DNA from 4 places in the Agarivorans aestuarii genome. Region 3 is predicted to be linked to each of the others. Evidence: predicted binding sites of a transcription regulator. Region 3 holds the regulator's gene; each other region holds the start of a gene.
What was found. The regulator sigma-54, encoded in region 3, starts transcription at its own class of promoters, with help from an activator protein. The targets are predictions, from matches to a motif close to GTTGGCACGNNNNTNGNNT.
Positions count from the first base shown of each region.

Region 1: K5609_RS05275 (EF-hand domain-containing protein) is a predicted target of sigma-54. The motif match lies at 3,803-3,821, and genes of this name have one in related genera.
Region 2: K5609_RS09840 (putative urea ABC transporter substrate-binding protein) is a predicted target of sigma-54. The motif match lies at 4,047-4,065, and genes of this name have one in related genera.
Region 4: xdp1 (exosortase-dependent surface protein XDP1) is a predicted target of sigma-54. The motif match lies at 2,780-2,798, and genes of this name have one in related genera.

Region 1 covers NZ_AP023033.1:1,132,898-1,139,075, reverse strand. The annotation lists gene K5609_RS05290 (choice-of-anchor I family protein) at 1-92, shown strand, start outside; gene K5609_RS05285 (NAD-dependent malic enzyme) at 178-1,893, opposite strand; gene K5609_RS05280 (threonine/serine exporter family protein) at 2,099-3,322, shown strand; gene K5609_RS05275 (EF-hand domain-containing protein) at 3,470-3,730, opposite strand; gene ggt (gamma-glutamyltransferase) at 4,090-5,829, shown strand; gene K5609_RS05265 (Lcl C-terminal domain-containing protein) at 5,934-6,178, shown strand, end outside.
Region 2 covers NZ_AP023033.1:2,104,739-2,110,916, forward strand. The annotation lists gene K5609_RS09830 (glycoside hydrolase family 3 protein) at 1-1,543, shown strand, start outside; gene K5609_RS09835 (methyl-accepting chemotaxis protein) at 1,666-3,669, opposite strand; guanidine-I (ykkC/yxkD leader) riboswitch at 4,126-4,221, shown strand; gene K5609_RS09840 (putative urea ABC transporter substrate-binding protein) at 4,281-5,363, shown strand; gene K5609_RS09845 (ABC transporter permease) at 5,374-6,178, shown strand, end outside.
Region 3 covers NZ_AP023033.1:749,787-755,964, reverse strand. The annotation lists gene lptC (LPS export ABC transporter periplasmic protein LptC) at 1-24, shown strand, start outside; gene lptA (lipopolysaccharide transport periplasmic protein LptA) at 50-529, shown strand; gene lptB (LPS export ABC transporter ATP-binding protein) at 529-1,254, shown strand; gene K5609_RS03525 (RNA polymerase factor sigma-54) at 1,308-2,807, shown strand; gene hpf (ribosome hibernation promoting factor) at 2,832-3,119, shown strand; gene ptsN (PTS IIA-like nitrogen regulatory protein PtsN) at 3,128-3,571, shown strand; gene rapZ (RNase adapter RapZ) at 3,598-4,455, shown strand; gene K5609_RS03505 (HPr family phosphocarrier protein) at 4,442-4,711, shown strand; gene mgtE (magnesium transporter) at 4,781-6,142, shown strand.
Region 4 covers NZ_AP023033.1:3,291,291-3,297,468, reverse strand. The annotation lists gene lhgO (L-2-hydroxyglutarate oxidase) at 1-359, opposite strand, end outside; gene K5609_RS15330 (sulfite exporter TauE/SafE family protein) at 514-1,272, shown strand; gene K5609_RS15325 (lipocalin family protein) at 1,305-1,844, shown strand; gene K5609_RS15320 (ferredoxin--NADP reductase) at 1,870-2,607, shown strand; gene xdp1 (exosortase-dependent surface protein XDP1) at 2,850-3,605, shown strand; gene K5609_RS15310 (tetratricopeptide repeat protein) at 3,751-6,178, shown strand, end outside.

The DNA.
Region 1 (6,178 bases), 380 kb from region 3:
CCGCCGATAACAGCCCAACCAGCCAACCATTATTGTTGGTTGGTAACGAAGTAAGCGGGTCGTTAACAGTATGGGAAATTACTGCTAACTAAGGCTAAACCCTACATCCACTCTTCATACAAAAAAGGAGCCCATTGGCTCCTTTTTATGCTTAACAGCTAATTTATTGTTAAGGCCTTATACTCTGCGATATGGCAGGTAAATAGGCTCCCACATATGCTCGGCAATTTCTTGGTCGATGTCTTTACCGCTCAAGCAGCCTTGCGGATCAGTTTCTTGAATTTGTTTTAAAATCGCCTTAGCCACAAAGCCAGAAACTTCTTTTAGCTCACGCATTCTTGGGAATACACAGCCGCTGTCTAAGTCTTCTTGAGATACATACTCAGCCAAAGCAAACGACGCTGTGGTAAACATTTCCATGGTGATTTTGCTCACGCCAGAAACAATGGTAGCAAGGCCAACCGCAGGGAAAATAAACACATTGTTACCCTGACCAATACGGTAGTTTTTGCCGTTGTAATCTACGTCGTCAAAGGGGCTGCCGGTGGCCACAATGGCTTGGCCATTAGTCCACTTGTATACATCTTCTGGTAAGGCTTCACAGTTATCGGTTGGATTAGATAGCGGGAATACCATCGGGCGGTCGGTATATTCCAGCATCTTTTTCACATGGCTTTCTTTAAATGCACCGCCTACACCACTACAACCCAATAATACGGTAACCGGCGTATTATCAATAAGCTCGCCCAAACTCGCCTTGCCTTCTTCGGCTAGCGTCCAGTTTTGGGCTAGTTCAAATGGCTTGGCGTAACGTTTTTTGTATTCATCAAGATCTTCACGGTTATCAAAAACCACCCCGCGTGAGTCTAGAATGAAAATGCGGTCACGCGCCTCTTGGTGGCTAATGCCTTCTTTAAGCAAGCCAGCAAATATTTGGTCGGCAACACCTACGCCGCCAGCGCCTGCACCGTACACAGCGTAAACTTGCTCACCAAGGGTTTCGTTTTTAATCTTAGTAGCGCCAATCACGCCAGCCAAAACTACAGAACCGGTACCTTGAATATCATCGTTAAATGATGGCAATTCGTCTTCATACTTAGATAAGTTATCGAAGGCATTAGACTTACTAAAGTCTTCCCATTGCAATACGGCTTCTGGGAAGTGCAGCTTAGTTTGCGCCACAAACTTCTCGATGAAGTCTTGGTACTCTTGACCACGCATCCGTTTTTGCGGAAGGCCTAAATACATAGGATCGTTGAGTAAGTCTTGATTATCGGTACCTACATCAAGCGCAATCGGCAAACAACGAGCAGGGTGAATACCCGCGCCTAAGGTATACAGTGACAACTTACCAATAGGAATACCCATACCACCAATGCCTAAATCACCGAGACCGAGAATACCTTGGCTGTCGGTAACCACAATAATCTTAATATCTTTACCGGCGAAGTGGCGCGCCATCTCGCCCATTTGGTCGACATTCTCTGCGGTAATGTATAACCCGCGGTCTTTTTGATAGCGATGGCTAAATTCCTGACAGGCCTTACCCACTGTTGGGGTATAAATAATCGGCGCCATTTCTTCGATATGGCGTGATACCAATGCATAAAACAAGGTTTCGTTTCTGTCTTGCAGTGCGCGTAGGTATTGGTATTGCTCAATGTCGCTACAAGCACTTAAAAAGCCTTGGTAAACACGCTTTAATTGATCTTCAAAGGTTTGCGGCTTGGGAGGCAACAAGCCCGCCAAATTAAAGGCTTCGCGCTCTTCAAAACTAAAAGCTGAGCTTTTATTTAAAGTACGATCGTTAAGTAATGCGTTACCAGATATTGAAACAGGGCGAAACTCGTTACCGTTTTCGTCTTTCCAACGTAAATATTTACCAGCGGCCATGGTGTCCTCCGAGACAGCACGTGAGAATAATTAGCTAACTGTAAATGATAAATGATCAGGCCGATTCTGTACGCTATTTCATTAAAAAATAGGAAAATTTCTCTGTTTAAAACGCCGGCAGGAGTTTTTTATCTCAAGACAACTACACCAAATGCCAATCTGTGAGATACAATTAAGCATCCGCTTTTTAGAATTAGCCCCCGCATTGAAACAATCAAGCTTTGAAGTAAAACGTAATTTCATTATCAGACTAGGCAAGGCCTTACATAAATATGGTACGCCGGCGTTTCGCTTAGAGTCACACCTAAGTAATGTCGCTGAAACCTTAGGCCTAAATGGCTATTTTTTAGTTACTCCTACCTCACTCACTTTTGTACTTTGGGCACCAGACGATACTCAAGAATATAACTATGTGATGCGAGTAAAGCCCGGTGAAATCGATTTAGGTTTATTGGCCCGTACCAATCAGCTGGTTAAAAAAGTAACCGAAGAAGAAATCAGTTTGGCCGAGGCCATAGAGCGGCTAAACCAAATGGCCAATCAGCCAGCTTTACACTCTCCTTGGGTAATTTGCTTGGCCTTTGCCATTACTGGCGGCGCATTTGCCATGTTAATGTCGGCCAATTGGAGCACCATTATTTGGTCGAGTTTGCTTAGTTGTATTTCATTTTATTTGGCTTATCGCGCCGAGCACTCTAAAGGGGTACATGAAGCCTTGGAGCCAGTGGCTGCACTGCTCTGCTCCTTTGTGGCCGTTGCTATTTCTCAGTTTGTGCCCGATGTAAACATTCCCATTGTGGTGCTTTCAGCGATCATTATTTTCATACCAGGTTTATCACTCACCCTTGGTTTAAGTGAGTTAGCCGCGCGCGAACTTATATCGGGTACGGCAAGGGTAATGGACGGCATTATGGTGTTGTTTAAACTCTATTTTGGCGCGGTGTTAGGCATGGCCTTTGGTGCGCTAATTTGGGGGCAGGTTGATCTTCAATCTAGCTTTGTTAGCACCTGGTGGATTAAGTGGCTAGGTGTGGTGTTGTTGTCCTTAGGCCTTAGCGTGGTATTTAAAGTACGCGCTAAAGATTTACCTTGGGGCATTCTTTCGGGAGTGATTGCCTATGCTGCCGCCTTTGCTGGCAGCGCTTACCTAGGCGAAGCATTAGGTCCTTTTGTAGGTGCCTTTATTGTGGGTGTATATGCAAACCTATTTGCCAAGTTAACCAAGTCTCCTGCATCGGTGGTATTGCTGCAAGGCATAGTATTATTGGTACCGGGTAGTAAGGCTTATATCAGCTTAAATTCATTGGTACTAGGTGAGTCAATGGTGAGCATCCCCAATATTGGTTCGCAAACATTTTTGATATTCATGTCGATTGTGGCGGGAATTTTATTTGCTAACGTAGCGGTACCGCAACGTAGCTCGCTATAAAGAAAAAGGCGCTTAAGCTAGCACAGACTTAAGCGCTGGAAAATTATCGAGGATTAAAACTGCTACAAACTAGACCAAATCGCAGAAAAATTGGCCCCCGACAGCGTCCTAAAATTGGATCGGTTCACGAAAACATAAAGGAACTAACTATTCAGCTACTTCGCTGTTTTCAGGGTCTTCAGGTTGAACGGAAATTTCAAGGTTTATGAATTCTGCTTGGCTTAATACACCATCCTGGTCTGTATCAAGCTCACTCCAAACTTCAGTAAGGATTGGTAGTTCGGCAGCTTCTTCCATGCTTACCACCAAATCTTGGTTGGTATCTAGGTCTTTGAACACTTCACTATTTGCCGAGGCTAGGCTGGCTACAAATAGCGCTAACACTGGAAAGCTATACTTCAAGTTCATAAGAAACTCCTTGTTTAACATCTACTTCACTAAATGGCCGCTAACTAGGTTTAGCGGTTGACGAACTACATATAGCAAAGGTCAAACCAACTTTTAAAAAACCTTTAAAATCAAACCTATAACCACAAATCACGGTCGCAATTTAAATGCCAGCGTCGCCTACAAGCGACACCTAAATAGTGATAAAAGCCAAAACCGACGAGTTATGCGGCTTCAAGCTGTCTCTTATCTACGTCACCGCTGTGCTCAATTCTCACACAAATAGAAAAACCTGCATAAATTCAGTCATATAAACAAGCGATGGCGATTAATATATGGACTGCTACACTGGCTGAATACGCATTAAAAAAGGATTTAGCATGTTTACTCGCAGCCTCATTGCATCAACACTAATAATTAGCGGCTTTTGCTACTCAAATAGCCAAAGCGCCGATGCTTATGCCCCAGAGTTAGCCAGCGGAGTGCAGGCTAAGACCGAGGTCACTGCCAAAAAATTCATGGTGTCGGCTGCTAACCCCTTAGCGGTTGAAGCCGGTTATGAGGTGCTAAAAGCAGGCGGCAACGCCGTAGATGCAATGATTGCCGTACAAAGCGTACTAGGCTTGGTTGAACCGCAATCCTCAGGTATTGGTGGCGGCGCTTTTGTAGTGTATTACGATGCAGCCAAGCAACAACTCACCACCTTTGACGCCCGAGAAACCGCCCCTTCACAAGTTGATGCTGGCTTGTTTTTGGACCAACAAGGTAAACCACTAAAGTTTTATGATGCGGTGGTAGGTGGACGTTCAGTAGGCACACCTGGAGTTATCGCGCTGTTTGAAGAAATGCATCAGCGTTACGGTAGCAGCAAATGGCAAGATTTGTTTAAACCGGCAATCGGCTTAGCCAAAGAAGGCTTTAGAGTGAGCCCGCGATTGGCTAAGCTAATTGCTGGCGACGCTGAACGGCTGGGCCGCTACCCAGAGGCTCGTAACTACTTTTTTGATGACTCAGCCGAGCCTTTACACGAAGGGCACTTACTACAAAACCCTGATTACGCTAGCACCTTACAGTTGGTCGCAGAGCAAGGCGCTTCAGGTTTTTATCAAGGTGATACCGCCAAAGCAATTGTTGCCGCGGTTGGGCAATTCAATGACAATCCGGGTTTGCTTAGTAAAAAAGATCTAGCTAATTACCAAGTAAAACAGCGCCCTGCCCTTTGCTCTGCTTACTTTCAATACTCAATATGTGGCATGGGGCCACCGAGTTCAGGCGCAAGTACCCTTGGACAGATCCTCGGTATTGCTGCACATTACCCCTTGGCAGATTGGGGACCTAATAATCCACAAAGCTGGCGTATTCTCGGCGATGCTTCTCGCCTAGCCTTTGCGGACCGAGGCGCCTACCTTGCCGACAGTGATTTTGTCGACGTGCCACTTAGCAACTTACTAAGCCCTGAGTACCTCGCCAAGCGCGCTAAGCTGTTAAGTGGTGATAAAGCCTTAACCTCAGTAAGCCCTGGCGAGTTGCCTTTAAACGCCTATCGCAGCATAGACCAAAGCCTAGAACTTCCTTCTACCACTCACATCAGTATTGTGGATGCCCAAGGCAACGTATTGTCGATGACCAGTAGCATTGAGAATGCCTTTGGTTCGAGAGTATTTGTAAAAGGATTCTTACTAAACAATCAGCTGACTGACTTCTCATTTGTCGCTGAGAAAAACGGTAAGAAAGTGGCGAACGGAGTCGCAGCCAATAAACGCCCTCGCTCTTCTATGGCGCCAACCATTGTTATGGAAAACAAACAGCCAATTATTGCCATTGGCTCACCGGGCGGTAGTAGCATTATCGGCTATGTAGCACAGAGTTTAGTTAACCACTTAAGCTGGGGAATGAGCCTACAACAAGCGGTTGAACAGCCTCATTTAAACAATCGTTTTGGCACCTTTGAGTTGGAAGCCAATACAGCCGCTGCAGATCAGCAATCGGCTTTAGAAGCCTTAGGCTACAAAACCAAAATCAAAGATATGACTTCGGGTTTACAAGGCATAAGGATCTACCCCGATAGGTTAGAAGGTGCGGCTGATCCGCGCAGAGAAGGTATTGCCAAAGGGGATTGATAAAAATATGTTAAAAGCCCAACAATCTCGCTACACTCATTATCTTCTATACTAGAAGGGCTAAAGTTGTTAGCCAATATGGTATTAGCTGATAAGGAAGGTTGATGTTAAAAAAGAAACTCTTAGGCATGCTTGTTTTACTTTTTTCATCACTGTTATTAAGCGCCTGTGGTAGCGACAATTCGAACGCAAAAATTGCGGTAGATGCAGGCCAAAACCTAATGGTTAACGAAAACCAAGCGGTAGAAATTAGCGGAACCTTAAAAGATCCAGATATGCAGCTCTCAGAGGCTATCTGGGAGCAGCGTTCAGGTATAGCGGTTGATTTAACTAACTCAAATGGTTTGCT
Region 2 (6,178 bases), 1.4 Mb from region 3:
CACCATATCGATGGCGCGTATCGACGATGCGGTCACGCGTATCTTGCGGGTTAAAATGCGCGCGAATCTTTGGGAAAAACCCAAACCTTCTATGCGAGAGCTAGCGGGTAACGACAGCATCTTGGGTTCAGATGCTCACCGAGCGATTGCCAGACAAGCGGTGAGCGAGTCCTTGGTATTACTAAAAAATGAAGAGGGCATATTACCCTTAAGTAACAATAAGTCCTACCTGGTCCTTGGAAGCGCAGCTAATAGCATTCAAAAGCAAACCGGTGGTTGGAGTTTAACTTGGCAAGGTGATGGAAACACCATCGGCGCCGACTTTCCAGGTGCTAGCACCTTCCTGATGGCGATAAGAGAGCAAGTTGGTACAGAAAATGTTTACACCGACGCCTCATCTGCACCTGATGATACCATTGCTATTGTTGTGATTGGTGAAGATCCTTATGCCGAAATGTTTGGCGATATAAAAGCAAACCAGACCTTAGAGTTCGCATCCTTAAAGTCATCTTATGCCAGTGACTCTTCGATAGTTCAAACCATGAAAAATGCAGGGCGAGAAGTTGTTACTATCTTCTATTCAGGTCGCCCTTTGTATGTAAACGAAGAAATCAATAACTCCAACGCCTTTGTTGCAGCTTGGCTACCAGGTACAGAGGCTGGCGGTATAACCGATGTTCTATTTGCAAAATCTGGTGCTGATTTTAAAGGGCGCTTGTCTTACTCTTGGCCAATGAAGAAGTGTTCAACCACAATTAACCGACATGCTCCTAATATTGAAGGCTATGTTACACCTGCAATGGAACAAGACATCGAAGGCGAACATAAGCCTTTGTTCCCCTACGGCTATGGTTTGGCTTACTTATCTAGTGATACACAAGGAGTTGAATATAACCTTGATGACCTACCTTTAGATGAGCGCAATTTAGGCTGCGGTGTTGATGAACCGGACACTGGTGTAGCAGCCATCAACTTAGAAATATTTGGACCATCGGAGAGTGGTGAGTTTGACCCACGTATTGCAGGTGAGGCTAATAATTGGACGGCTTTTGAAGTAGACCGTGGTTCAGTAACATCTATTGATGCTCTCACGGTTACACCAATTAACTACTTACATCAGCAAGATGCTGTAAAGCTTGAGTTTGGTAATTCTTTGGCAGAAATCTTTTTTGAAACAATTGATGGCGGCCCAAGTGATCAAAACGCTTATCTAAATGCTGATTCGACACTGCAATTTGATATTCAATTACTGTCTGCAGCGCCAAGCTCTATGCGCTTAAGAGCAGATTGTGAGTATCCATGTACTGGTGAAGTTGATATCTCAACTGCCTTACCAAGCGTAAGGGTTGAGGGAGATGCAGAGTGGGATACCATAAAAGTGCCCCTTAGCTGTCTGGCTGAAAATGGCACCGAGTTCTCATTAGTCGATAAAGTTTTTCTGTTACAAAGCGCGGATCCTGTCAGCTTAAATCTAGGTAACGTCCGTTATGTTCCGCGTTCTTTAGATGAGGCAGCTGACGCATTATCTTGTGAGGATATTTAAGTCTAATAGGCTTAACGAGTACCTTTAACTAACCAAGAGCCACTACCTTGTAGATGGCTCTTGTTTTTATAGTGTACTCTTTTTACCGTATGTTGTAGAAACTCAAAGTTATTTAACTTAGCTTACAGTTGATACTTATTAACTATCTGCTGCAACTTATCTACTTCTTGTCCAATGCTGCCACTGGCTTGGCTCGCTTCATCTGCAAGAAGCAGCGCGGCATTGGCACCATCAGATATTTGCACGATATTGAGTTCCACTTCGTCCATTACTTTACTTTGTTCTTCAATCGCGCTGGCGATGTTAGTGTTCAAATCAACAACTTCGTCTACACGTTGAGTAATATTGGTAAAAGAGCCACCAGCTTCTTCGGCTTGTTCAACACCGCTAAGTGCGCGGCTGCTAGCATTTGCCATGGCATTAACTGAACTCGACGATCCAGATTGTAAACCTTCGATCATTTTCTGAATTTCATCAGTTGAGGTTTGGGTTCTGTTGGCAAGGGTTCTCACTTCATCAGCAACCACCGCAAAGCCACGACCTTGTTCTCCAGCTCGAGCCGCTTCAATAGCTGCGTTTAATGCTAAAAGATTGGTTTGTTCGGCGATGTTCCTAATGACATCGATAACACCACCTATTGCGCTTGTTTGCTCTTGTAGCTGATTGAGTGAGGTAGAGGTGGTAAGTACTTCTTCATTTATTAGACCAATCGTTGAAATGGTTTCGCTGACAATCGTTTGGCCGTTAACAACTGCTTGTTGGGAGGCTAGGGTAGAGTCTGCGGCTTTATTCGCATCTTCAGCCATGTTGTTAACAGTGGCATTCATTTCTGCAACAGCAGTGGCTACTTGCTGTGTTTCTAGTTGCTGCTGATTAATCGCATCCCTCACTTCTTGCGATTTGCCATCAATTTGTTGGGTAGCAATTAACATTTCTTGGGAGCCGCTCTTAACTTGTTCTAACAACGATCGTAAGGCTTCTAAGGTGGTTTTATAGTCATGGGCAATGTCAGCAAGTTCGTCAGAACCATATACCGTTAAATCTTGGCTTAGGTCACCTTGATTAACCCTACCTGCTACATAGCGAATTTGTTTAACGGTGCGTCTAATGGATAGATAAGCACCAATCATGAAATAGCAACATGCTAGTAGCACCCCGAGTAGGGCAAACAGCATAACGGCTCGTTTTTGTTCGGCATTGGCTTTACGCTTACCTAACTCTTCGCCAAAGTAGCTAAGCGAGGCAGCGGTAAAATCTTCGATTTGGCTTAAGCTGTTATTGGCAAACTGAAAAACAGTATCGGTATTGGTTTTAACTTGTTGGTCTTTAAGAATTTCATCGCGAATCAAATTAACGATTTGCTTTATGCTTTCGGTAGTTTGCTGTGCTTGTTTACCCAGTTTATTTTCAAATTGTTTATCGTAAGATACCAGTTGTGCCAAGGCTTTATCCATATCGTTAAGCACTTCGATGGCATTATCGGTTCTAAACTGAAGATCAGCATTACCTTCAGCGTCGAGAATGCCAAAGTCAGCAATGTCGCCTCCTTTATCTCTTAGCCTAGCTATGTTGCTTTGTAATATAGGTAAACGGGCGGTAGCTATGTCTATTAGGTAATAACTGCTTACTTCTGGATCTCTAGTTAATCCACTATTTGCGGCTACGCTATAGGTGATGGCTCTAACTTGTCTAAGGAAGGCTTCATGCTCAATGAGCAGCTTACCTAAAGAGCTTTTACTTTCAGCCAGGGCCTGCCAGCTCTGTTGGGCTTGTTCCATCGACGTTTTATTATCGCCAGAAAGTTGTGAGCTTAGTTGTTGCAGGGTGCTGTTTAAATCTTGCTGAATAGAGCTGAGTTCATCTTTGTCGTAATCTGCGCCCATCGTTCTTAGCGTGTTTAAATGCTGGTGCCTCACTACCGAATTGGAGATACCGGGCAGTTGGCTAACAATCTCGTATCCTGCTAACTCATTCCCGGTAAATGTTATTTCTTTATTCATGGTGAGGATTATTGACCCAAAACCATAAACGATTGGCATTAAAAACAAGCAAGTCCACATTATGAACTTGTATTTAAAACCTACTCTGTCACTTAAATAAACGGCAGGGGAAAAAATACTACTCATGCATAACTCCTTTTTGCTGAGTGCCAATCAAGAACGCTTAATTCATCACGCTAATGTAATTAGTTATTCGAGTATAAATATAAAAAATCAAATAGGTATAGCCAAAAGCAATAAGTGATCTACTTAGGCCTAGTTAGTTTCACTTGTTAACTTAAGTTGTTGATGAATATAAGTCTTTGAAACATCTCAGTAGATTGCTCGTTGCTTATCTTTATATTGTAGCCACAATATTGTTTTCTTCTCACACGGCGTAACACGCCCTTGTTTTATTAAGTTTTGGTGCAAAAATCACATATTTGCACCGTTGTGGTGCTTTAGGGTGGCAATTGCTGGGGCTTCATTTAGTGATTTATACCTAAATGGAGGGATGTGTTAGCGTTGGCATAGCCATTGCTACTTTAACTATGCGACATGAGAGATGTATGGCTCTGCCTCATCAAGAGCCGCTTAAAATTTGCAATAGACATCTAGGGTTCCGGCTGCAACGCAGTGTCTGGACCGAGAGTTGTCAACCTCATAGAGGTTACACGGAGGGATAAAAGCCCGGGAGATGACAATAAATACGTCTCTCATGTTTTTATTTTAAAGTGCATAACCACATTGAGGTGACCATGTTAAAACTAATTAAATCTCCACTCCGTACTTTGGCCGTAGCAGCCACCATCGTTAGCGCCAGCGCGCTTAGTATTGTATCTGCACAAGCAGACGATAAACCAACTTATAAACTCGCTTGGACTATCTATGTTGGTTGGATGCCATGGGATTATGGTGCAGCCTCGGGCATTGTTGATAAATGGGCCGACAAATACGATATCAATATCGAAGTAGTGCAGGTGAATGACTACATCGAGTCAATTAACCAATACACCGCCGGTGGTTTTGATGCCACAGTAATGACCAACATGGACGCACTAACTATTCCTGCTGCCAGTGGCGTGGATTCAACAGCGCTAATTGTTGGTGACTTTTCAAATGGTAACGACGGTGTAGTACTTAAAGGTGATAAAGCTCTTGCCGACATTAAAGGCGAAAAAGTTAACTTAGTAGAGTTAAGTGTTTCGCATTATTTGTTAGCTCGCGCCTTAGAATCAGTAGACTTGAAAGAGCGTGATATCAAAGTTGAAAACACCTCCGACGCCGATTTAGTTGCCGCATTCACTACCAAAGATGTAACAGCTGTTACCACTTGGAACCCGCTACTAAGCGAAATTGTGGCAATGCCAGATACCAACATGGTGTTCGATTCATCTAAGATCCCTGGTGAAATCATCGACTTGCTAGTAGTGAATACCGATACGCTTAAGCAAGACCCTAAGCTAGGTAAAGCCCTAACCGGCGCATGGTACGAGATTATGGCAACTATGTCGGGTGATGATGAAGCAGCAATGAAAGCTCGTGCATTTATGGCTGAAGCATCAGGTACCGATTTGGCCGGGTATGATGCGCAATTGGCGTCTACTAAAATGTTCTACCAACCTCAAGACGCGGTTGATTTTACCAATAGCGCAACCCTTAAAAGCACCATGGCTAAAGTAGCCGAGTTTTCGCACCATCACGGTTTGTTAGGTGAAGGCGCACCAGATGCTAGCTTTATCGGTATCGAAACTCCATCAGGTGTTTATGGCGATTCAAGCAACGTAAAACTTCGCTTTACAGCCGAGTACATGGATATGGCTGCTGAAGGCAAATTATAAGGCTCTGCCTATGACTCGCATAATTAATAAAAAACCTAGCCGCTTTGTGCGGCTGATGTTGGGCCTACTACCGTTTTTGCTGCTAATTGCTTTATACATGGCTGCATCACAGACGCGTTTAGCAGACAATCCAAACGATAAGTTATTGCCTGCTATGTCGAGTTTTGTGGAAGCAATTAACCGCATGGCGTTTGAGCCTAGCAAGCGTAGCGGCGAATACTTAATGCTGGCAGATACGGTAGCTAGCTTAACTCGCTTGGCGCTTGGGGTAGGGATCAGCGCCTTAGTGGCCTTAATGGTGGGAGTTGCTAATGGCATGGTGCCATTTGTACGTGCACCTCTATCGCCATTGGTTACTGCCATCTCGCTCATTCCGCCCATGGCAATTTTGCCGATTCTGTTCATTGTGTTTGGCTTGGGGGAGTTATCTAAAGTGATGCTGATCATCATTGGGATCTGCCCAATTATGATTAGAGACCTGCAGCTGCGTACCGATGCACTGCCTAATGAACAGATCTTAAAAGCGCAAACTTTAGGTGCGTCTAGTTGGCAGACCATTATTGCGGTAGTCATTCCGCAAATTCTGCCAAAGCTAATCGAAGCGGTTCGTTTAACCTTGGGCAGTGCTTGGCTATTTTTGATTGCTGCAGAGGCAATTGCTGCCACAGAAGGCTTGGGTTATCGCATCTTCCTTATTCGCCGGTATTTGGCGATGGACGTGATTTTACCTTACGTGCTGTGGATTAGTGTGTTGGCCTTTGTAATGGATTGGCTGCTGCGCAAGTTGTCGGTGCATGCTTTTTCTTGGTATCACA
Region 3 (6,178 bases):
GTTTACCACAATCCACAAGAGTAAGTTAGCCCTTGCCGCTAGCTTGTTTATGCTTTCTTGGGGTTCACAAGCACTAGAAGACGACTTCAATAAACAAATTATTGTTGATGCTGACCGTCAACAGGTCAACATCAAAGAAAACCGAGTAACTTTTTATAATAATGTAGTGGTTACTCAAGGTTCGATAAAAATGCATGCCGAAGAACTGAGTGTTATTGGCAGTGAAGAAAAAGGTAGTGAAGTGATGATCGCCAAAGGCGAGCCTGCTACTTTTTATCAGTTACTTGATAGTGGCAAACCAATCGAAGCAGAGGCTAACGAAGTGCGTTACGACTTAAAAACCCAAACGCTAACACTCACTACCAATGCCCAACTCAAACAAGAAGAGAGCTTGGTAAAAGGTAACATGATCAAATACAGCATCAATAAACAAGAAATGGTGGCACAAGGTGACGAAAATAGCCGTGTAACCACCATTTTCCAGCCTCAGCAGCTTGAAGAGCTTACGCCCAAGGAAGACCAGCAATAATGAGTACCCTAATTGCTGAAAACTTAGCTAAGGCCTACAAAGGTCGCAAGGTAGTCAAAAACGTAAGTTTAAATGTAGAAACAGGCAAAATTGTCGGTTTACTGGGGCCAAATGGTGCCGGTAAAACCACCACTTTCTATATGGTGGTGGGTTTAGTGCCACGCGACCAGGGTCGAATTCTCATCGACGATGATGATATATCTAGCACAGCGATGCACACTCGCGCACGTAAAGGCATTGGCTACCTTCCACAGGAAGCCTCTATTTTCCGCCGTTTATCGGTTGAGAAGAACATCCTTGCGGTGTTAGAAACCCGTAAAGACTTAGATAAAGAGCAGCAGATAGGTGCACTAGATGACCTATTAGAAGAGTTTCATATTGGTCATATTCGTAAAAATCTCGGCATGAGCTTGTCGGGCGGTGAACGTCGAAGAGTCGAGATTGCCCGTGCGCTCGCGGCTGCGCCTAAGTTTATTTTGCTTGACGAACCCTTCGCTGGGGTAGATCCTATTTCTGTTATCGATATTAAAAAGATCATTGAACACCTACGTGATCGCGGTCTAGGTGTACTCATTACCGACCACAATGTTAGAGAAACTCTCGATGTTTGTGAGCATGCCTATATCGTTAGCCAAGGCGAATTGATAGCCTCAGGAAAACCAAAAGAAATTCTTGAAAACGAGCATGTGAAACGAGTTTATCTCGGTGAGCAATTCAAGCTATAGTTAAAGTAGTAAGTTTTCAAAAAGACAATAAGAAGAAGGAACAGCGGTAGTTAATGAAAGCATCTTTGCAGTTGCGTCTTGGTCAGCAGTTAACCATGACCCCCCAGTTACAACAGGCCATTCGCTTACTCCAGCTTTCAACGCTGGATTTGCAGCAAGAGATTCAAGAGGCTCTGGAAAGTAACCCTCTACTTGAGGCGGATGAGTCTCACGCGAGTGATGGTGACGCAACTGACGCGAAATCAGCCAATGAGAAATCTACCGAAGCTGAATCCACAGCGGATATAGACAATAGTCAAATTGAAGCTGGCGATGCCATTAACCAAGAAACCGTCTCCGATGACCTACCGGTTGATTCCACTTGGGATGATATCTACAGCGCCAGTTCAGCCCCAGCTAGCTCTTCTAGCGGCGCGGTGAGCGATGACAACGACATGGTGTTTCAAGGCGAAACTGTCGACTCACTACAAGACCACTTATTGTGGCAAATGCAACTCACGCCATTTAGTGAAGTGGACCAAGCCATTGCCTTAGCCATCATTGATGCTGTCGACGCATCAGGTTACCTCACTCAAGATTGTGAGCAACTACTCGAAGGCCTACGTTCAAGCGCCAATAACGACTTAGACGTAGAGCTAGATGAAGTAGAAGCGGTACTAAAACGCATTCAGCACTTTGACCCTGTTGGCATTGCCGCCCGCTCCCTGCAAGAATGCCTACTAATTCAACTAAGTCGCTTTGCCGAAGATACCCCATGGTTAGTTGAAGCCAAAGATGTAGTATCAAACCACATTGATGTTTTGGCCAATCGTGACTTTCGCTTACTGGCCCGTAAAACCAAGCTTAAAGAAGATCAATTGCGCGAAGTTATGCGCTTGATTCATACCTTAGAGCCGCGCCCAGGCAATGCAGTAGAGCCTAATCAAGCACAATATGTGATTCCCGATGTATCGGTAGTCAAGCGACAAGGCCGTTGGGTAGTTGAACTCAACCCAGATGCAATGCCTAAACTACGGGTAAACTCTCACTATGCTTCATTAAGTAAAACCTCTAATGCCACCGATACCCAGTTTATCCGTAGCCATTTACAAGAAGCCAAGTGGTTTATTAAAAGTATTGAAAGCCGTAACGAAACCCTACTAAAAGTATCCAACTGCATTGTTCACCACCAACAAGCATTTTTTGAATATGGCGAAGAAGCCATGAAACCAATGGTATTGAACGATGTTGCCGAAGCCGTAGAAATGCATGAATCGACCATTTCTCGGGTAACCACCCAAAAATTCATGCATACACCTCGCGGCATCTTCGAGCTTAAATATTTCTTTTCTAGCCATGTGGCTACCGATGGTGGTGGTGAATGCTCATCAACAGCCATTCGTGCATTAATTAAGAAACTGGTAGCTGCCGAAAATACCAGTAAACCACTTAGCGATAGCAAAATTGCTGATATTTTGGCAGATCAGGGGATCAAGGTGGCAAGACGTACGATTGCTAAATATCGTGAGTCTTTAGCAATTCCACCTTCTAACCAACGTAAGAGCCTTATCTAAGGCCAATAAAAGGGGAAGATATCTATGCAAATTAACCTTACTGGACACCACGTAGAAATAACTGAGTCTTTGAAAGAATATGTCCACACCAAGTTTGCCAAACTCACCCGACGATTCGATCAGATTAACAATGTTCACGTCATTTTAAACGTAGAAAAACTGAACCAAATTGCTGAAGCAACATTGCACCTTAACGGCGGCGAATTATTTGCAACCTCTGAGCATTCTGACATGTATGCCGCCATCGACAGTCTGATTGACAAGCTTGACCGCCAAGTCATCAAACATAAAGAAAAACTCAACAAACGTTAATCACCCCAATGCAACTAAATAAAGTACTTAGCTTGAACTGCACTCTCAGTGCAGTTCAATGCTCTTCAAAAAAGCGCGCCCTAGAAATAGTCAGCGAATTGGCTGCTAAACAGCTTGATACCACCACCCAATGCATTTTCGAAAGCTTGTTAAGTCGAGAAAAAATGGGCAGTACTGGTATTGGCCAAGGCATCGCTATTCCTCACGGTCGTATCGATAACCAACATCAAGCCACTGCGGTTTTCTTACGCTGCGATCCACCCATTTCTTTCGATGCTATTGATAATAAACCAGTAGATTTGGTTTTTGCGCTACTGGTTCCCGAAGATCAATGTAAGCAGCATCTTAATACTCTTGCTCAAGTAGCTGAAAAACTTAACGATAAGCAGGTATGTAAACAACTTCGTTGCGCACAAAGTGATGACGAATTGTACGACATCATGGTAGCCTAATACTCTAATCAGCCTTAGGGATTATCATGGAACTGATCATCGTTAGTGGGCGCTCGGGTTCAGGAAAAACCGTCGCCTTAAGAGTATTAGAAGATCTTGGCTACTACTGCGTCGATAATTTGCCAGTAGTACTATGGCAATCGCTCATCGATAACTTAACAAAGACCTATAGCAAAGTTGCTATTAGTATCGATATTCGTAACCTCCCTGATGAACTTTCTCCAGTTGGGCAGCTCATTCGAGATGCCAGTCCCGATGTGAACTTACTGAGCATCTTTTTGGATGCAAAAGACGAAGCGCTGATCCGCCGTTACAGTGAAACACGCCGAGTTCACCCACTTAGTCGAAGCGACTTATCCTTAGCTGAAGCTATAGAATCAGAGACCGAGCTATTAGCGCCTATTTCTAGAAATGCAGATTTACGCATCGATACCTCACGTTTATCGGTGCACGAGCTAAGTGGCTTGATTCGCTCGCGGGTTACCGGCGATCAGCAACAACAGTTGATTTTGGTCTTTGAGTCTTTTGGCTTTAAGAATGGCGTGCCTAACGATGCCGACTACATGTTTGATGCGCGTTTTTTGCCTAACCCCCATTGGCAAGAGGAATTGCGCCCACTTACTGGCTTAGACAAAGCAGTGCAAGAGTATTTGTCTGCGCAGCCTTTAGTTAATCAATATGTCGAGCAAATCAGTCAACTATTAGAATCTTGGTTGCCCCATTTGGAAGCCAATAACCGCGCCTACTTAACCATTGCCATTGGCTGTACTGGCGGGCAGCATCGTTCGGTGTATGTCGCTGAGCAACTGGCTAGCCATTTTAGCTCTCAACGTAAGGTTCAGCGACGCCATCGCACCTTGGAGCATCGCCTTGAAGCTCACTAGACAAGTTATTGTAAAGAACAAGCTAGGCTTGCACGCTCGCCCGGCTACAAAGTTAGTTGAACTGGCGCAACAGTTTGACGCTGAACTCACCATCATTGATGGCGAGAAAACCGCTTCTGCGGCCAGCGTGATGGGCCTGCTAGTATTAGCCAGCGCTCAAGGGAGCACCTTAACCATTGAGTCGGAAGGAGCCGACGCAGAGGCTGCATTAGATGCGGTACAAGCTTTGGTGGAAGCCAACTTCAACGAAGAATAAATCAATACGCAACAAAGCCGAGCTACAATTAGCGAGCGGTACATGCCAACAAAATAATAGGGATCGCTTATGCCAGAAGAGATGGAGTTAAACCCTAATCAGCACAAACGCTTACAGGAGCTAAATCAAGCTCTAGAGAGTGGAATGTTCGTGCATGTTAGGCGCATGCTTCATCAAATGCCTCCCTGTGACGTGGCGCTATTGCTTGAATCCAGTCCACCAGCAGGGCGTAAAGTACTTTGGCAACTTACCGATCCAGAACAGCAAGGTGAAATCCTCGAAGAGCTCAATGAAGATGTGATGGAGGGAGTACTTCAGTTAATGGCACCAGAAACCTTGGCGGCAGCAACAGAAGGCATGGACACCGACGACATCGCTTACGTACTGCGAAGCCTGCCCGACAGTGTTTACCAAGAAGTACTTGAGCAAATGGATGGCCAAGACCGGCATCGGGTAGAAGCCGCTCTGGCTTACCCAGAAGACACTGCCGGCAGTATCATGAATACTGATACCATTACTTTACGCGCTGATGTAAGCATAGATGTGGTATTACGCTATTTACGCTTGCGTGGTGAACTCCCCGAAGCTACCGATGCTCTGTATGTCGTCGATGAAGATGACCTGCTGCTCGGCGATATTCCTTTATCTACCCTGCTTACGGTAAACCCTAATGTAAACGTGCGCGAAGTGATGGACGGCAATGCCGAAACCATTCATGTAGCAATGGATGAAAATGACGTTGCCGCATTATTTGAGCGACATGACTGGATCTCTGCGCCAGTAGTGGATGAACAAGGCCGACTATTAGGGCGAATAACCATCGATGATGTAGTAGATATCATTCGAGAGAATGCTGAACACAGCATGATGGGTATGGCCGGCATGGACGACGATGAAGATACCTTTGCACCGGTAGTAAAAAGTACCCAACGCCGCACTTTTTGGCTGGCGGTCAATCTGTGTGCGGCATTGGTCGCAGCATCCATCAGCAATATGTTTGAAGCGACCCTTGAGCAATTAGCCACTTTAGCGATTTTAATGACCATTGTACCGAGCATGGGCGGCATTGCCGGCAATCAAACCTTAGCGTTGGTGATTCGAGGCTTAGCCGTAGGGCATATTGGTGAAGGTAACTCGCGCTGGCTAATTGGTAAAGAAGCCGCTATTGGCATGCTCAATGGGGTTATTTGGGCAACGGTAATAGCCTTGGTCGTCACCCTGTGGAAAGGCGATTGGACCCTAGGTGTGATAATCGCTGGCGCGATGTTTATTAACATGTCCTTAGCGGGTTTAGCTGGGGTAACCATTCCGCTACTCATGAAGAAATTCAAGATAGACCCCGCGCTAGCTGGCGGTATGGCTCTGACAACAGTGACCGACGTTATGGGTTTATTTTCGTTCCTAGGCATGGCGACGCTTGTGCTTGCCTAAGGTTTCGGTCTCTATTTTAAATTGAGCGTATAAAAC
Region 4 (6,178 bases), 2.1 Mb from region 3:
AGCGGTTTTACCTCAATGCCATTCTGCTCACAGCGTGTGGCGAGCGCCTGCATATCACTCAATTCTTGTTGATTGGTGGCCACGAGTAGCTTGCCGCATTGCAAGTAGGGAATGTCGTGCTGTTGGCAAAAGCTGATGGTGTCTAATAAACCCTGCTTACAGAATTCGGCTTTTAGGCTGCCTGGCTGGTAGTAAACGCCAGCATGAATTACGCCGCTGTTATGGCCTGTTTGATGAAAGGCGAGTGAGGATTCTTTTTCTAGTAGCACTATTTTGGCGCTAGGTTTTCGCTTAATCAGTTCTAAAGCGCTGGCAAGGCCTACGATGCCTCCACCAATAATGCTGTAATCGTAGTTCACTGAACCATTCCTTTTACTACTTATATCCATATAACGTTAAGCTTAATTCTGGCATAGAAAAATCTCAGCTTAGACTAAAGATAAAAATCTGCTACTGAATAAAGCTTGCGTCAGTGATAAGGTCAAACTTACCAAAGGGCTAATGAGGCGCTAAATGGATTTCACAATTTATCATGGATTGTTATTACTCACAGTAGGATTATTTGCTGGAGTTATCAATACCTTGGCGGGAGGGGGATCGAATCTAACACTTCCTGCGTTAATGGTAATGGGGATTCCAGCAGAGGTTGCAAATGCAACTAATAGGGTGGGTATTTTTTTGCAGTGTTTAACTGGGGTATTGGGCTTCAAAAAACACGGTAAATTGGATACTGATGATGTCGCTCCCATTTTATGGCCAACCTTAGTGGGTGGTTTGGTTGGCGCAGTAGCGGCCTCCTATGCTCCTTCATGGATCATTAAATATTTGTTGCTTGGCGCCATGCTGGCGATGGCGGCATTAATGCTGATTAAACCTAGTGTTGTTGCTCCCGAGGCAGGAACTGAAGCGCGTAAAATGAAAGATACTCCCTCGGCTAAATGGAGTTTGGCTATCGCCGGTTTTTACGGCGGCTTTGTACAAGCTGGGGTGGGGTTTATTTTGGTCGCCGCGTTGGCTGGGAGTTTGCGCTACGATTTAGTCAGGGCTAACGCGCTTAAATTAGTATGTACCATCGCCTTTACTAGTGTGGCCTTGGTGGTGTTTATTGCACGGGACCAAGTGTTATGGCTACCGGGGTTGGTATTGGCCATAGGTTACATTATTGGCGCACATTACGCGGTTAAATTTGCCATAAAAGCTGCCGCTAATACACTTAAGTGGTTTTTGTTTGTGATGACCTTAGTAGGCTGCGTAGCCGCATTGTGGTTTTAGGGTTTAAAGCGCCAAACTGAAAGGAAGGTTGTATGCAAAAAGTGTTAATTATCATTGCTATGCTAGCATTGAGTGCTTGCAGTTCTAAGCCTGAAGGGATTGAACCTGTTCAGAATTTCAATCTAGATAAGTACTTAGGCACTTGGTACGAAATAGCGCGCTTGGATCATTCTTTTGAACGCGGCATGAGCCATGTTACCGCGACTTATGCCCTGCGTGATGACGGTAAAGTATCGGTTCTCAATAAAGGCTTTTCCGAGCAAGACCACCAATGGTTTGAAGCAGAAGGTGTAGCGCAGTTCGTCGGCGAGCCAAACGTAGCTCATCTCAAAGTTTCTTTTTTTAGGCCATTTTACGGCGCTTACGTGGTGTTTGCTTTAGATGAAAAAGACTATCAATATGCTCTAGTGGCAGGGCCAAACCGAGATTATTTGTGGTTGTTGGCCAGAAGCCCCGAGCTATCACACGCCATTCGTACCGATTTAGTACATCAAGCTAAAGCACTCGGCTTTGATACTAGTGAACTGATTTTTGTAGAACACCACGGTGATGTGATAGCGTCAAAAGAGTGAAAGACGTTTTACAACAGGAGCAACTATGTGGACTGAAGGTAAAGTAATTCAACGTATTGATTGGAACGATGAACTGTTTTCCTTGCGCATTAAAGCAGAGATAGATCCTTTTGTGGCGGGGCAGTTTATCAAGTTGTCTGAAATGCGAGACGAAAAGCGTATTGCCCGTGCTTACTCGCTGGTTAACCCTCCCAACACAGGCTATTTAGAAATACTGGCTATTAAGGTGGAAGATGGGCTGCTGTCACCCAATCTACACTTGTTGCAAGCTGGCGATAGCATTGAAGTTTCAACCGCAGCAGCAGGTTTTATGGTACTAGACGAAGTCCCTCTGGCTAAGCACCTTTGGTTAATTGGCACGGGCACCGGAATAGGCCCATTTTTCTCAATGTTAGAAACTCCAGAGCCTTGGGAGCGGTTCGAAAAAATTGTGCTGGTTTACGGTGTACGAAAAGCTAAGGACATTGCTTATCAAGAGCTGATTGATAAGTACTTAAAGGAGCAAGCGGATAAAATTGTCTTTCAAGCAATGGTAACCAGAGAAGATTGCGCCGGCGCGCTCAGGGCCAGGATCCCAGCTGCACTGGAAGCGAATCAACTAGAGGATGCAGTAGGGCTTAGTCTTAATGCACAAGACTCTCAGGTGATCATGTGTGGCAATCCGCAAATGATCACTGATGCTCAAAGCATACTTGAGAATAAAGGCTTAAAGAAAAACCTTCGACGAAAGCCAGGACAAGTGACGGTAGAACGCTATTGGTAGTGTGTTTTTTGAGCGCAAATGTTACTCTTTCGTATAGAAGTTTTGTCACTTATTTGATGCATTGATTAGCAATAAGCACAAAAACTCAGCAATTGTTGTCGGTATTTTTTACAATATGACAATAATAATTTAAATATATTATTTAAGTTGCTGTATATAAAGAGTTATTTATCTTGGCTTGCTTTTTGCTTTAATCTGCTTAGTGATATTAAAGATATACATACTGCTATTTTGGGGGCACTGTGTTTAAACAAATTTTATTAGTAGCAAGTTGCGCGGTTTCGTTGTCTGCGTTCTCAGCTGAACAAGTTTGGGATTTTGATGACGGCACATTAAACGGTGGCAACCGTAACGGTTATGGCAACACGCTTGACCTAGATGGCCTTAGTGTTCAAGGCTGGTCTGATACAGGGCGTCCTGCAGATTCAACCTTAAGAACAACTAAACTAACTTATAGTAGCCGCTGGGGTTTAATGTCTTACAACCGCGATAATGAAAGCGGTACACCTCAGCACTCAATTGATAGCTATGGCAATGACTTTGACATGGTGCTTCTAAGCTTTGATGAAGCAGTTAACCTAGCTGGCTTTACCTTAGGTTGGGCTAGCGAAGACTATGGCACTAACAGTCAATCAAGCCATGCTGATGTATCAGTATTAGCATACTCTGGCAATGACGCTCCTGCTTTGTACAACAATACCTGGGCTGATTTAGCCGGATTGGGTTGGACCACTGAAGCAGAGGTTAGCAATGCAGATGATTTTGCTTATCAAGCTATTAGCTCTAGTGCGGCTTCAAAATATTGGTTGATTGGTGCTTACAACCCAGTCTTCGGAAATTTGGGTTGGTCTAGTAACAATGATGGCTTTAAGCTGGCAGGTGTATCAACTAACAGCCCGCAAGTACCAGTAACAAGCGTACCTGAGCCAGGCACTGTACTAATGTTTGCAGCGGGCCTATTTGGAATCGCATTACGCAGCAGAAAGCGCCAAGCTTAAGCAATACTTCCTTTTCCTGTATAAACAAAAATACGAAATACTGTGTATTTCGTATTTTTTTGTCTTTTTTTTACCACCTGTTCATTAGATACTGTTTAAGGCTTAATTGACTAGCCCTTGAAGCAACAAGGAATTAGCTTTGATAATGAACAAATTTTTGGTAGCCCTGTGTTTACTGTGTGCCACAAATCTTAGCTTTGCTGATCAGCAGGCTAATGAATACGAACTTGCAGTTAAAGCTTTCCATAGTGGAGAAGAGAATGAAGCCTTCATCCATTTAAAAAATGCACTAAAAGCTAACCCCGAACATCTCTCCTCAAAACTGTTACTCGCAAAAGTATACTTTAACGCGAATAACTTAGGCTCTGCTGAAAAGCAGTTAGAAGAAGCCTTAGCTTTAGGCGCTGACATTAACTTGGTATTGCCACTTCTAGGTAATATTCTGATGTTGCAGGGTAAAACTAACGAGTTGCTGGCCTTTGAAGAGCGAATCAACGAGTTTTCAAAACCTACACTATTTGAATGGAAGTTATTGCGCGGTCGAATTTACTTACAGAAATCTCAGCCCGAATTAGCACGTAGTGAATTTGAGCAAGCAACCAAGCTTATACCAAATAAACCTAGCGCTATGAATACCTTGGCCACTTTATATTTGAGACAAAAAGAGTATGTACTTGCTGAGCAATGGATAGAACGTTCCTTACAAATAGCTAAGAACAATGAGAGAACTTGGTTATTGAAAGGGGATTTGGCTGCGAACCAGAAAAACCTAACACTTGCCTTAGAACATTATCAAACTGCCTATAAGCTGGACCCTCAAGACCCCAAAATTTTGCGCAGCTTAGTGATGACTCACCTTAAGCTTAATCAAACAGAGCAAGCTAAGCGCTACTTGAAGCAAATTCAAGAACAAACACCCAATGACCCAACTGCAATATTAATTGGCGCAACCTTGTTTGCGGGTGAAGACAATACCGAAATGGCAGAACAGGCCTTAGCGGATTTATCCCAAAAGGTTTCTGCGGCAGAAACTGACGAGCTAACCGACGCTAATACCTTGCTGTTCATTCAGGGTGCTTCGGAATTTATTCTAGAAAACGACGAAAAAGCCCAACAGTACTTGAGCCAGTACTTGCGTCAAAAGCCAAGTGATCTCGGGGCTACCCGAATGCTTTCTAAACTGTATTTTCGCAACAACGAGTCCTACAAGCTGCAGCTACTTTTGCAAGATCATTTTGACTACATTATTCGCGACTTAGCTTTGTCGGTTCAATTGGTTTATTTGTACATCGATTCCGGTAGGTTACGAGCTGCCCAGCAAGCTTTCGAACAAATTCGTGCCTACCATAGTGACTCTAATTACATGGTGATTTTGGACGCCGAATTGGCTAGGGCGAGTGGAGAGTCCGAGCGGGCCTTAAGTTTGTTGGACGAGCTTCCTTTTACCGAGGATAACGCGCCGATAAAGTGGTTACAGTTGAAAGGCGAATTAGCTTTAGAACTGAACAAGTTTGACCAAGCTAGCCCGGTAATTGAGAGTTTAATTGCCAGAAACATAAACAATGCCAATGCTCAAAACTTGATTGCTGCTTATTACATCAAGACAGAACAGGCAGAATTGGCACTGCGTTATCTTGATGAAGTGTTAGCAAACAATCCCAATAATGTAGGCGCTAGCTTTAACAAAGCGGTGGTCTTGAGAGCGCAGGGCAGCACTAAAGAAGCGCTACAAATCTTAGACACCTTGTCAGCAGTAAACAAACAGCACACGCCAAGTCACCTTTTGGCTGCTCGCATTCACCTTGAGCAAAAAAGCTATCTAGAAGCGACTGAACAGCTTGATAAAGTTTTGTTATACGAACAAGACAATCGCCAGGCGCGAGAGCTAAAACTTGATACATATATGCAAACAGCACAATGGTCGAATGCCTTAGCCGAAGTTGAGAAGCTAAATCGAGAGTATATTTTGAATGAGCGTTACTTAAGTGTTTATGCAGAAATTCTTATTCGATTAGAGCGATATGAAGACGCAGATTACCCCTTAGGCTTATTGGACAGTATTTGGAAAGAGCAGCCAAATAAGTTAATAGGCTTAGCCAGAATGCAAGCCCAAGCCAAGCAGTTAGCAAATGCTAAGAGTTCTTTATTGAAGTCTCACCAGTTGGCACCGGAAAATATGTCAACTTTGATCCTGTTAACTAAAATAGAACTGGAACAAAATGACTTGGAAGCTGCGGAAAAGACGGTGGCAGATTTAGCCAACAAATTTGGTGAAAGTAGCCAGTTGTTTCTCTTGCAAGGCGATATTCAGATGCGCAAAAGCCAAAAGGAACAAGCGCAGCAAAAATACAGTAAAGCTGTGGAGCTGAATGCATTCAATCGAGAAGCGGTGGTGCGTTTGTATCAACTGGCCAAACAAGACATTGCCGATGATGCTTTTCACCAACAGATGGAAGGTTTGGTCACAACTGCTGCTGAGCTGGCTTGGCATAAACGTATTCTGGCAGACAGCTATTTACACCATAAGCAGCTGAATAAAGCTCAACAACACTATGAAGATTTGTTGACCTTAC